One region of the Mesorhizobium sp. M0854 genome, then DNA from elsewhere that is predicted to be linked to it. Evidence: predicted binding sites of a transcription regulator. Region 1 holds the regulator's gene; the other holds the start of a gene.

What was found. Region 1 encodes HrcA, which represses chaperone genes, less so after heat shock. Its sites were predicted from a motif close to GTTAGCACTCNCNNNNNGNGAGTGCTAAC; they were not measured.
Region 2: the regulator HrcA is predicted to act here: its motif matches at 2,749-2,777, upstream of NKH99_RS06105 (co-chaperone GroES).

Annotation. Positions count from the first base shown of each region.
Region 1 is NZ_JAMYOL010000004.1:55,477-63,736, reverse strand. It holds gene rsmI (16S rRNA (cytidine(1402)-2'-O)-methyltransferase) at 1-256, opposite strand, end outside; gene NKH99_RS08775 (hypothetical protein) at 433-618, shown strand; gene NKH99_RS08770 (low molecular weight protein tyrosine phosphatase family protein) at 884-1,207, opposite strand; gene hemW (radical SAM family heme chaperone HemW) at 1,212-2,375, opposite strand; gene rdgB (RdgB/HAM1 family non-canonical purine NTP pyrophosphatase) at 2,372-3,019, opposite strand; gene NKH99_RS08755 (VOC family protein) at 3,034-3,444, opposite strand; gene rph (ribonuclease PH) at 3,478-4,194, opposite strand; gene hrcA (heat-inducible transcriptional repressor HrcA) at 4,340-5,452, shown strand; gene NKH99_RS08740 (hypothetical protein) at 5,489-5,686, shown strand; gene NKH99_RS08735 (PQQ-dependent sugar dehydrogenase) at 5,787-7,142, shown strand; gene NKH99_RS08730 (LysE family translocator) at 7,230-7,847, shown strand; gene cysK (cysteine synthase A) at 8,013-8,260, shown strand, end outside.
Region 2 is NZ_JAMYOL010000003.1:85,003-89,255, forward strand. It holds gene NKH99_RS06090 (transglycosylase domain-containing protein) at 1-241, opposite strand, end outside; gene NKH99_RS06095 (hypothetical protein) at 396-557, opposite strand; gene groL (chaperonin GroEL) at 640-2,259, opposite strand; gene NKH99_RS06105 (co-chaperone GroES) at 2,359-2,697, opposite strand; gene NKH99_RS06110 (hypothetical protein) at 2,943-3,215, shown strand; gene NKH99_RS06115 (DUF3168 domain-containing protein) at 3,427-3,837, shown strand; gene NKH99_RS06120 (hypothetical protein) at 4,221-4,253, shown strand, end outside.

The DNA.
Region 1 (8,260 bases):
CGGCCTCGCCGGCATTGTGCTCGTGGTAGGCGGTGGTGCGGCGGCGGATGCCGTAGCGGTCGAGCAGCACGCGGCTGACACGTGTGTCCTCGCAAGCGACGATATCGGCGGCGGCGAGCGTTTCCAGCGCGCGCAGCGTGATGTCGGCGAGATTGCCGATAGGCGTCGCCACCAGGTAGAGCGCCGGCTCGAGCGGCCGGGCGGCGATTTCGGTCTGCCCGACCACGTAACTGCGTTTGGTCGATTCGCCGGTCACCTGCACAACTCCGTTCGACCCTGTTTGGCACGGCTCACGCTTGGTTGCAAAAGCCTGGGTTGCAAAGGCCCTGGTTCCAAAAGGGATGCCGACGTGAACCAGCCGCCATGCCTTCGCCATAGTAGGGAACGAAACCGTTGCCGGCGAATTTTACACCTGATCTCGGGAGGAGCAGGATGAACAGCCTGACGATACAGGACGTTTTCGAACCCTACTATGCCGGCCGCAAACGCTTCGCCGCGCCATGCGACAAGAACCTGCCTGCCGAAGCCGCAGATGGCAGAGCCAAGAAGCCGCTTGCACGCCAGCGATCGGCAGAGAGCAAGCCCGCAAACGAAACCGCCCGCACGATGGAGCACTGACCGGACGATGCCCAATCGCTTCGACATTTTCATCACCCGCCTCGAAACAAAAAGCGCCCGCGATGGCGCAGCGTCACATTCCACAGACGACCAGCACCATGCCTCACGCGACAAAAGCGAGATCAAGCCGGCCCGTTCCGGAGAGACCAGCGAAAAAGATCGCGCCAAACACCGCCACAAGCACGAGGCTTGACCACCGCAGACCTTCGCGATTGGTCGAGACAGCTCTCGAAAGCGCGGTTGCGCATGCTCCGCGATGTATCATTCAACCCAGATACTTCGAGACACGCGCCTCCAGCAGGCCCACCAGAGCCGGGTCCATGAATGCATAGTCGTCGGGAATATCGAGGCAGATTACTCGAGCCTTTTTCAGGCTTGTCTTGAATTTCTGCTGCAGTTTGGCGCGGTGCATTTTTTCCATCACGAAGATGATGTCGGCCCAGGCGACGAGTTCATGCGTCAACGGAATGTCGGCATCGTGATTAGTGCCGGCCGAAGCGACCTCGATGTCCCGCCGCTTGGAAAACACCTGCTCCGCCGTCGGGCTGCGCAAGCGATTCTGGCTGCAGATGAAGAGAACGTTCTTCAACGCGCTATCTGGCCAAATCCGCCACGACCGCATCGAGCACGATCATGCCGGCCGGCGTGGCACGCAGGCGGGCATTGCCGATCGGCGTCACCAGGCCTTCGTCCTGCAGCACCGACAGCCGTGCCGTCGACAGGCCGCGCCCTGAAAATGCCTCGTAGCGGGAAAGGTCGATGCCTTCCGCCAGCCTCAGCCCCATCAGCAGGAACTCGTCGGCCTCTTCCGACCGCGTCAGGATCTCGCCGCCGGTAACGCCATGGCCCTTGGCCTCGACCAGATTGGCCCAGGTCTCCGGCATTTTCTCGGCGATCGTCACCACGCGCCGGCCATTTTCGACGAACCGGCCATGCGCGCCGGGACCGACGCCGACATATTCGCCATAACGCCAGTAGGTGAGATTGTGCCGGCTTTCGGCGCCGGGCCTGGCATGATTGGAAATCTCGTAGGCCGGCAGTCCGCGCGCGGCGGTGATCTCCTGTGTCAACGCATAGAGATCGGCGGCAAGCTCATTGTCTGGAATGATGAACTTCCTTGCCGCATGCAGCGCATGGAACGGCGTGCCTTCCTCGATGGTCAGCTGATAGAGCGACAGATGGTCTGCGGCGTGGCCGATCGCCTGCTCGAGCTCCGCCTGCCACGCTTCCGGCGTCTGACCGGGCCGCGCGTAGATCAGGTCGAACGACAGCCGTGGGAATATCTCGCGCGCCAGGCCGATCGCATGCAGGGCCTCATTGACATTGTGCAAACGGCCGAGGAAGCGCAGATCCTTGTCGTGCAGCGCCTGCACGCCAAGCGACACCCGGTTGACGCCGGCCGCGCGATAGCCGCGAAAGCGCTCGGCCTCGACGGAGGAGGGATTGGCCTCCAGTGTCACCTCGATGCCATCAGACACCGTCCAGTTCTTCGCCACTGCATCCAGCACCGCCGCCACGGTCTGCGGTTTCATCAGCGATGGCGTGCCGCCGCCAAGAAAGATACTGGTCACCTCGCGCGGCCCGGTGCGGCCGCGCATCGTCGCCAGCTCGGTCTCGAAGGCGCGGGCAAAACGCTCCTGGTCGACCGGCTGGTGGCGGACATGGCTGTTGAAGTCGCAATACGGGCATTTGGCCGCGCAGAACGGCCAGTGGACGTAGACGCCGAAACCAGGCCTGCGGTCGAGCAGCATGGTCATACGGCGGCCAATCGGGCTTGCGCGAATTTCTGGAAGGCGCGGGCACGGTGCGACAATGCGGTTGGCTGGCCGGGCTTCCAGCCATGCTTGTCCTTCGCGCTCATCTCGCCGAAGGTCTTCTCGAACCCATCGGGCAAGAACACCGGATCGTAGCCGAAGCCGAGCTCGCCGCGCGGCGGCCATACCAGCGTGCCCTCGACCTCACCGCGAAAATATTCCGCCTGGCCATCGGGGAAGGCCAGGCAGATGACCGCGACAAAGCGGCCCTTGCGCTGGGCAGGCGTGATCGCGCCAACTTCTTGCAAGGCCACTTCCGTGCGCTGCATGGCCATGCCGAAGTCGCGGGAGCCGTCCGGCGTCTCAGCCCAGTTGGCGGTGTAGACGCCCGGTGCGCCGTCGAGCGCATCGACACACAGGCCGGAATCGTCCGACAGCGCCGGCAATCCAGTGGCCTTGGCGGCGGCCAAGGCTTTTATGAGGGCGTTCTCCTCGAAAGTGGTGCCGGTCTCGTCCGGTTCCGGCAGGCCGTATTCCTTTGCGGACTTCGCTTCAATGCCGAATGGCGCCATCAGATCGGCGAATTCTCGCAATTTGCCGGCGTTGTGGCTTGCGACGATGATCTTATGCCCATCAAGCGAATGAATAGTTGGCGAATGCATCAGATGCCCCAAATTCGTGGCTCGGCGAATTCGATCGAATTGCCGGAGGGATCGCGAATATAGATCGAGCGGCCGCCTTGCGGCCACTCGAACTCGCTTTCGATGGCGATTTTCTTCGCCTCAAGATGCGCTTTCCAGCGTGGGATTTCATCCGCGCTTGCGGCGAAGCAAAGATGGCCCTGGCCGACCGCGCCATGCGGCGGCACGGGCAGCTTGGCGTCGGCCCGCGGCGGCACTTTGGTGGCCTCGGCATTGAAGATAAGCAGCACGCCGTCGCCGCAGCGGAAGAAGAGATGCCTGCCATCGACCTTACCGAGCAGATCGAGCCCGAGCACGCCCGAATAGAACCGTTCCGCGGCAGCAAGGTCGGTCACGTAGAGTGCTGATTCCAGGATTGCGGAAGGAGTCACAGGATCGCCAATCTCATCAATATTGGACCGCAGCTAAGCCACCGCCATTTGCTGCAAGCTGACCAGGCGCTGAATGCCTTTCTTGGCGAGCCCCATCAGCGCCGCGAACTGCTCTTCCGAGAACGGCTCGCCCTCGGCCGTGCCTTGGATCTCGACGATGCCGCCCTTGCCGGTCATGACGAAATTGGCGTCGGTGCCGGCCGAGGAATCCTCGATGTAGTCGAGGTCGATGACCGGCTGGCCATCATGGATTCCGCAGGAGATTGCCGCAACGTGATCCTTCAGCACCTTGCTCAGGCTCGCCATCTGGCGGGCTTCCATCCAGCGCAGGCAGTCGTAGAGCGCCACCCAGCCGCCGGTGATCGAAGCGGTGCGCGTGCCGCCGTCGGCCTGGATCACGTCGCAGTCGACGGTGATCTGCTGCTCGCCGAGCGCCTGCAGATTGACCACGGCGCGCAGGGAGCGGCCGATCAGCCGCTGGATTTCCAGCGTGCGGCCGCCTTGTTTGCCGGACGAAGCCTCGCGGCGCATGCGCTCGCCGGTCGAACGCGGCAGCATGCCGTATTCCGCCGTCACCCAGCCCTTGCCGGAGTTGCGCATCCAGCCCGGCACCTTTTCCTCCAGGCTGGCCGTACACAGCACATGCGTGTCGCCGAACTTCACCAGGCACGAGCCTTCCGCATGCTTGGAGACGCCGCGCTCGAAGGAGATGGGGCGCATTTCGTCGAATTGGCGTTTGGAAGGGCGCATTCAGGCTTCTTTCTTTCTTCGGAATCTTGGCCGGGGAATCTTGGCCGGCTTGTAGCCGCACGGGGCGTGACGCGCAAAGGAAAATGGACCGGTTGCGCCGACACCGCGGAAGTCTATATCTTCGGGGCGGAGGTTTTGGCTCGAAATGACAAAGGCAGTCGATCCCGGTTTGCAGTCGCACGTGCTCCCGTCGCACGCGCTGCAATCGCCCGCGCTTCAATCGCTCGACATGCGTTCGCGCGACATCTTCCGGCGCATCGTCGATTCCTATTTGAGGGATGGCGAGCCGGTCGGTTCGCGCAGCCTGTCGCGCATCCTGCCGTCGTCGCTGTCGCCGGCCACCATCCGCAACGTGATGAGCGACCTTGAGCATCTCGGCCTGATCTATGCGCCGCACATTTCGGCTGGCCGGCTGCCGACCCAGGCAGGCCTGCGCTTCTTCGTCGATGCTTTCATGGAACTTGGTGACCTCTCCGACGAGGAGCGCCGCACCATCGAGGCCCAGGTGCGCGCCTCCGGCTCGGGCGCAACTCTGGAGCATATGCTGACCGAGGCCAGCCAGATGCTGTCCGGCATGTCGCGCGGCGCCGGCCTCGTGCTCGCCGCCAAGAATGAGGCGGCGCTTAAGCACATCGAATTCATCCAGCTCGAGCCGACCAAGGCGCTGGCCGTGCTGGTCTCGCAGAACGGCGACGTCGAAAATCGCGTCATCGATCTGCCCGCCGGCATCACCATCTCGCAATTGCACGAAGCCTCTAACTTCCTCAACGCCCATATCCGCGGTCGCACCCTGGCCGAGGCGCGGGTCGAGATCGCCCGCATCAAGGAAGAGACCAGGGCGGCCCTCGACACGCTGTCGCAGGATCTGGTCGAGAAGGGCCTGGCGGTCTGGGCAGGCGCTGAAAGCGGCGTGCCTGGGCGGCTTATCGTGCGCGGTCGCGCCAATCTCCTGGAAAACGTCACTGCCCAGGCCGACATAGAATTGCTGCGGCATCTGTTTGAGGATCTGGAGACGCAGGATGGGCTGATCCAGCTTCTCGACCTCGCCGAGGCAGGCCCAGGCGTGCGCATATTCATCGGTTCGGAAAACAAGCTGTTTTCGCTGTCTGGCTCCTCGCTGGTGGTGGCACCCTATCGCGACAAGGACGCGCGTGTCGTCGGTGCGCTCGGCGTCATCGGGCCGACGCGGCTGAATTATGCGCGCATAGTACCGATGGTCGACTATACGGCGCAGCTGATTTCGCGCATGCTGAGCTAGGAGCCGCCGCGGGCCTGCCGCAAGGAGGAGAAAAGAATGGCGCTGGAATCGTTCAAGGCCCAGATCAGTCTGCTGCTCGAAGAAATGATCAACCAGCCAGAGGATCAGCACGAGGTACAAGAGCAGTTGCGCGAGAAGCTGCAAGAGATGCGGGCGATGGGTTTACCGCTGCCGGCCGATCTGGTCGCGCTGGAAAAGCGCCTCGACGACGACTTTTACGCCTCTGGCAACTGAACGGGTTCGGCTTCAAATCCTCGTGTGCTGGGCGGCCGCTTGGAACGATCAATGCCTGATGCCGTTTGCCTCTGTTCGAGGCGAATCCCGGAGGACGTTGATGATCCGACCTGGCGGCTTTGCGGCCTTGGCCGCTGCCCTCCTTGTTGCGACACCGGCAGCCGCCCAGCAGGCGGACCAGAATGTGCTCAACGGCGAAGCCGCGTTTGGCGATTGGCACGCCGACAGGCCTGGCGTCCGACGCCTGATTGGGCCGCGAGACATGCCGGCAGCCGACCCCGCCCAATCCGCTTCGAACGGCGCCGGCGTGGCGGAACGGCCCGAAAGCGCCAAGCCAGAATTGCCGTCGGGCTTTTCGGCTGAAATGATCGCATCCGGCATCGTCAATCCACGTGTCGTGCGCGTCGCTCCGAATGGCGACCTGTTTGTTGCCAACAGCCATGCCGACCAAATACGCGTCTATCGTCTCGCCGAGGGCAGCGCCAGGCCCATCGAGAAAGCGATCTTCGCCAAGGGGCTCAATTATCCCTACGGCATCGCCTTCTATCCGCCAGGAGACAAACCGCAATGGGTTTATGTCGCGAACAGCGACAGCATCGTCCGCTTCCCCTATCGCGATGGCGACCTGAAGACATCCGGTAAACCAGAAACCATTGTCGCCCAAATCCCGTCGGGTGGTCACACGACCCGCGACATCGCCTTCTCGCAGGACGGCAAAACGCTTTATTTGTCGGTTGGCTCCGCCTCGAATGTAGCCGAGGATATAGGCAAGGAGCCGGATAGCGGCCTCGACGCCTGGGCCAAATCAAAGCCGCTCGGGGCGGCCTGGGGCTCCGAGGACGGCCGTGCCGATGTGCTCGCCTTTGACCCGGATGGGAAAAATCCCCGAACTGTCGCCACTGGCCTGCGCAACTGTACGGGCATGACCGTGCAGCCCGCCACCGGCGCATTGTGGTGCGTCGTCAATGAGCGCGACGAACTCGGCGACAATGTGCCGTTCGAATTTGCAACGGCGGTCAAGGACGGCGGATTCTATGGTTGGCCTTGGTACTACATCGGCAATAACGAGGATCCGCGCCATCAGGGCGAGCGGCCAGACCTCGCCGGCAAGGCCACTGTCCCCGATGTATTGATGCAGGCGCATTCGGCGCCGATGAATATAGCCTTCTACGACGGCAAGAACTTCCCGGCGGATTATCAGGGTGACGCCTTCGTCGCCATGCATGGTTCGTGGAACCGTGGCGCCAGGACCGGTTACAAGGTGGTGAGGCTCAAATTCAGGGATGGCAAGCCGACAGGCGAATATGAGGACTTCATGACCGGCTTCGTCATCTCGAACGACGCCGTCTGGGGCCGCCCGGTCGGTGTCGCGATGGCCAAGGATGGCTCCCTGATCGTCACAGAGGACGGTAACGGCACCATCTGGCGCGTTACCTACGAAGACGGCCGCTCCTGAACGGCGGTGTCGCCTGCTGCGCTGGCGCAATCGAATCCGGCCCGAGGGAATTCACCCAACTTCAACATTGTGCGACAAGCGCCAATCATGACACTCACCGGGTTCCTCGCCTATAGTGCTGCCCTCGGCATCGCCGCGGCCATCCCCGGCCCAGGCGTCACCGCGCTTGTTGCGCGTGCTCTGGGTTCCGGCTTCCACTCGTCGCTGGCCATGTCGTTCGGGCTGATGCTCGGCGACCTGACCTATCTCACTGCCGTGGTGCTCGGCCTGGCTTTCGTCGCACAGACTTTCGGCATGGTCTTCCTGGCCATCAAATGGCTGGGCGTCGCCTACCTCGCCTTTCTTGGCTGGCGTTTCTGGACGAGCGGCATCACGCCCGAAACGGTGGAGGCGAAGAAAGGCAAGGGCGGCTTGGCATCCAGCTTTGTAGCCGGCCTTGCCGTCACGCTCGGCAATCCGAAGACGATGATCTTCTATCTTGCCATCACCCCGACCATCGTCGATCTGAAGACGATCACGCTGGCCGATTACGGTATCCTCGTCGCGCTCACCATCGTCGTCCTGCTCGTCGTGCTGGTGCCCTATCTGGCGCTGGCGGCCAAGGCGCGCTGGTTCCTGAAGTCGCCGCGGGCGCTGAGGGCACTCAACCGCACCGCCGCCGGCTTTATGGTCGGCGCGGCGGCGGCAATTGCCGCCCGTCAATAGATCTCTTTCGCCAATCCGCCCAAGGATTGCCACGCCTTGCAAAGGCGGGGGTACTCAGCACGAACTTCACTCGGATATTTTTCGATCGACAGCCTATCTTGCGCGGTGGATGGCTCTATCCTATGCCCGCGCGACTCTTGCCGCTTTACCTCTGGGAGGAAATCAATGAACAAGCCCGCCACCCCCACACACGTGCCCGGCCGCGGCCGCATCTACAATTCGATCACCGAGACGATCGGCGACACGCCGCTGGTGCGGCTTGATAAATTCGCCAGGGAGAAGGGTGTCGTCGCCAATCTGCTGGCCAAGCTCGAATTCTTCAACCCGATCGCCTCGGTCAAGGACCGCATCGGCGTGTCGATGATCGAGGCATTGGAGGCTTCGGGCAGGATTACGCCCGGCAAGACCACCCT
Region 2 (4,253 bases), on a different contig from region 1:
CCAGCGCCAAAAGGACGACGATGCCGCCGGCACCGAGCGTAAAGCCTTCACTCAACAGTTCGATCAGGCCGCGGCGCCAGCCACCGACGCGGAAACGCCGGGAGAAGATGGTCGCCGCTTCCCAGAACTGGCGCGCTCTGAAGCCGATTTCGTAGACAGAGGAATCGATCCACGCATCCACCGCCAGCAGCCTTGCGGCGATCGGACCTCTTCTCTTGCGTGGTTCCAAAGGACTGGCCATTCCAGGATCCGGCTGCGGCGATGACGCCAACTGAGAAACCGCATACCGGCAATTTCACGGCGGCGCGCCGCTATGACTATTCGTCCATTTCGGTGCTGCCTACAAGGGCGATGAAGGTTCCGCGCTTGCGCGAGGTGCCGAGGATTGGCAGTCGTCACATGGGACGCTTGTCCGCGATCTTTTTCGGGTCGCGGCCTATCATGCCGGCGTTGGCTTTCCTGTGCTTGTCGGCAAGCCTGCGAATGCGATCGAAGCGGCTTTCCTCGGCCACTTCGATTTTCGCCGCTGCATTTGGCTTCGGGACGAATGCGATCATTGATCGATCTCCTTGCCGATGGTGCGCGCCGGGGAAGATACCCCGGCGGCTGTCTTTCAGGCTTGTTTCCGGCAGTGGCTGGTCAATAGCCGATGCCGCCGGGCGAAGCAGCGGCTTCCTTCGCCGGAACGTCGGTGATCATGGCTTCCGCCGTGATCAGAAGCGCCGCAATGGAGCCCGCGTCCTGCAGCGCCGTCCGTACCACCTTCGCCGGGTCGACGATGCCGGCCTTGATCATGTCGACATAGACCTCGTTCTGGGCATCGAAGCCCTGATTGTGATCCTTGCCCTCGGCGAGCTTGCCGACGACGATCGAACCTTCGACGCCGGAATTCTCGGCGATCTGCCGGATCGGCGCTTCGAGCGCTCTCGACACGATCGAAATGCCCGCTGTCACATCGGCATTGGCTCCGGTCAGCCCGTTCAGCACAGCCTTGGCGCGCAGCAGTGCCACGCCGCCGCCTGGAACGATGCCTTCTTCGACGGCCGCGCGCGTGGCGTTCAGCGCATCGTCGATGCGGTCCTTCTTTTCCTTGACCTCGGATTCGGTGGCGCCGCCGACGCGGATGACTGCAACGCCGCCCGCCAGCTTGGCGAGACGTTCCTGCAGCTTCTCCTTGTCATAGTCGGACGTGGTTTCCTCGATCTGCCCCTTGATCTGCTGGACGCGCGCCTGGATGGTGGTCTTCTCGCCGGCGCCGTCGATGATCGTGGTGGTGTCCTTCTCGATCAGCACGCGCTTGGCGCGGCCGAGCATGTCTATGGTGATGTTCTCCAGCTTGATGCCGAGATCCTCGGAAATCATCTGTCCGGCGGTGAGCACGGCGATGTCTTCCAGAATCGCCTTGCGGCGGTCACCGAAGCCAGGCGCCTTGACGGCCGCTACCTTGAGGCCGCCGCGCAGCTTGTTGACGACCAGCGTTGCCAGCGCTTCGCCCTCGACGTCCTCGGAGATGATCAACAGGGGCCTGCCGCTTTGCACCACGGCTTCGAGGATGGGCAGCAGTGCCTGCAGATTTCCGAGCTTCTTTTCGTGGATGAGGACGTAAGGGTCTTCCAGCTCGGCACGCATCTTCTCGGCATTGGTGACGAAATAGGGCGAGAGATAGCCGCGGTCGAACTGCATGCCTTCGACGACGTCGAGCTCCGTTTCGGCGGTCTTGGCCTCCTCGACGGTGATGACGCCGTCATTGCCGACCTTGTCCATCGCCTTGGCGATCATGGCGCCTACGCTGGTGTCGCCATTGGCGGCAATGGTGCCGACCTGCGCGATCTCGCCTGAGGACTTGACCTTCTTGGCGCGCGCCTGGATTTCCTGGACGACGGCGCTGACGGCAAGGTCGATGCCGCGCTTGAGGTCCATCGGGTTCATGCCGGCGGCAACGAATTTGGCGCCCTCGCGCAGGATGGAAGCGGCAAGCACCGTGGCGGTGGTGGTGCCGTCGCCGGCGAGGTCGTTGGTTTTCGAGGCCACTTCGCGCACCATCTGTGCGCCCATGTTTTCGAACTTGTCGGAAAGCTCGATTTCCTTTGCCACGGCCACCCCGTCCTTGGTGACGCGCGGCGCGCCGTAGGCCTTGTCGATGATGACGTTGCGGCCTTTGGGGCCGAGCGTCACCTTGACGGCGTTGTTGAGGATTTCGACGCCGCGCAGCATGCGGTCACGCGCGTCGGTGGAGAATTTGATTTCCTTGGCAGACATGATCTTTTCCAGTTCGGTTGTCGTGGCAAGGCGCTTGCAGCGCCTGAATCAAAGCTCGGAGCGTCCTTTGCGCGCGCGGGAGGGCGCGCGGCCTTCCAATCAGGCGGCCTTCTTGGCAGCCACGGTCTTGTCGATGATGCCCGTCTCGCTTTTTTCGATGATGCCCATGATGTCGGCCTCCTTCATGATCAGAAGGTCCTCGCCGTCTATCTTGACCTCGGTGCCGGACCATTTGCCGAACAGAATGAGGTCGCCGGCCTTGACTGCGAGCGGGATCAGCGCGCCGCTTTCGTCCCGCGCGCCCGGCCCGACAGCGATCACTTCGCCTTCCTGCGGTTTTTCTTTGGCATTGTCGGGGATGATGATGCCGCCCTTGGATTTGGTATCGCTTTCGGCGCGCCGTATGACGACGCGATCGTGGAGTGGCCGGAATTTCATGGGGACTCTTTCTGGGGCCGGCTTAGGCGGCCGCCCCCTCTCTATAGGCGCCTTGGCACTCGATTGATAGGAGTGCCAAAAAAATATTCATACGGCATATAAAATATTGAACGTATTATCTTGCCAGGTCATCCCCTGGTGTTCGGGTCTTGCCGAATATTAATGAAATTGAATTTCTGTCTTTGAACACCTATTTTACGATGAAGTTCACATTCATGACTTTCGCTTCAAGGGAGATTTTACCGATGGCCGAAGGCAATCAGAACATCATGGAAAAAGCTCAGGCTCGCTTCATGGAAAACCAGAAGAAGACGGCGGAGCGGAACAAAGCAACTGCCGAATATCTCTCGGAAGCCAAGGCGAGGAGCATCAAAACGGCAAGGCTGAGGGAATTGCGACTGGCCAAGGAAGAGGCGGACCGCGCGGCGGAAGCTCTGAATCCGGTCGCACCAAAGAAGAAGCGGGCGTCACGGGCAGTCAAGAAGGCCGTATCTGCATCGACACAGCCCAAATCATGAGCCTGACATTTCCCACTCCAGCTGCAGCCCGGAAGCAAACGCATCCGCTTCGTCGTCCGTGCCGTCGCGGGTTGCAGGAGCAGGGCTTATTGCCGAGATCATGAAGGTTCATAATCCGCATGAGACGCGCTGATTCGCGCTTTGGCGGGATGCCTTCATGCAACGCAGCTACGCAGCCGGGAGGTCGACGCGACGGGCGAAGGGAAAGACGATGACCGCGCCGGCCGTCGAATTGCAGAGGGCCATATTCGAGGCAGTGAACGGCGATCCCCACCTGTCGGCGGCACTGGGCGATGCAAGATTGCTCGACCGTGCGCCGGAAAATGTTGCGTTCCCCCACATGACCTTCGGCCGCACCAGCGTCTACGATTGGGCAACGGGAATGGAGAACGACGCAGAACAGTTGCTGACGTTGCATGTCTGGTCGAAATCAGAGGCCAGCAAGGAAACCAACGACATCATGGATCTGGTTAGCACCCGCCTGCGCGATACGGCACTCTCGCTCGGCGAACATCGCCGCGCCTACCTCAAGCTCGAATTCGCCGAAGCCCGCTACGACGAGGACCTTTCGGCCCATCACGGGCTGCTGCGCTTCCGTGCCGTGATCAAGGACGAGGGCTGACCACCGGGCATTTTTTACAAATCCGGCAATTTTGTTCTTGCTTTGTGCCGGCAGCTATGCTACTAATTCGCCCATGGTGCTGATGGCGCCAGCGACCCGCCGCAGAGGCGGTTTTTTATTTCCGGGTCGGTTCGCCTGAATCTGCCTTCGGTTGCCGGATCGATTGTCGAAGTCGGGGCAAACCTGAAGCGATTGCCTTTCACTGCCAAACGATGCCCGGTTGTCGGCGAAGGATCGGAGGGCTAGGTTAAACTTGGCAATTTCGCGGGATGGGGCGGCGAAATGGCAATCCGGTAATCTCGCGCTTCAGGGGTGTGGCGGGCATGCATTCGAGCGTTCACCGTTCATATGACGTTCAGCACCGGCGCGTTAGAACGCTGACCATGAAAACCCTTCGCTCCCACTTCCGGACCGCG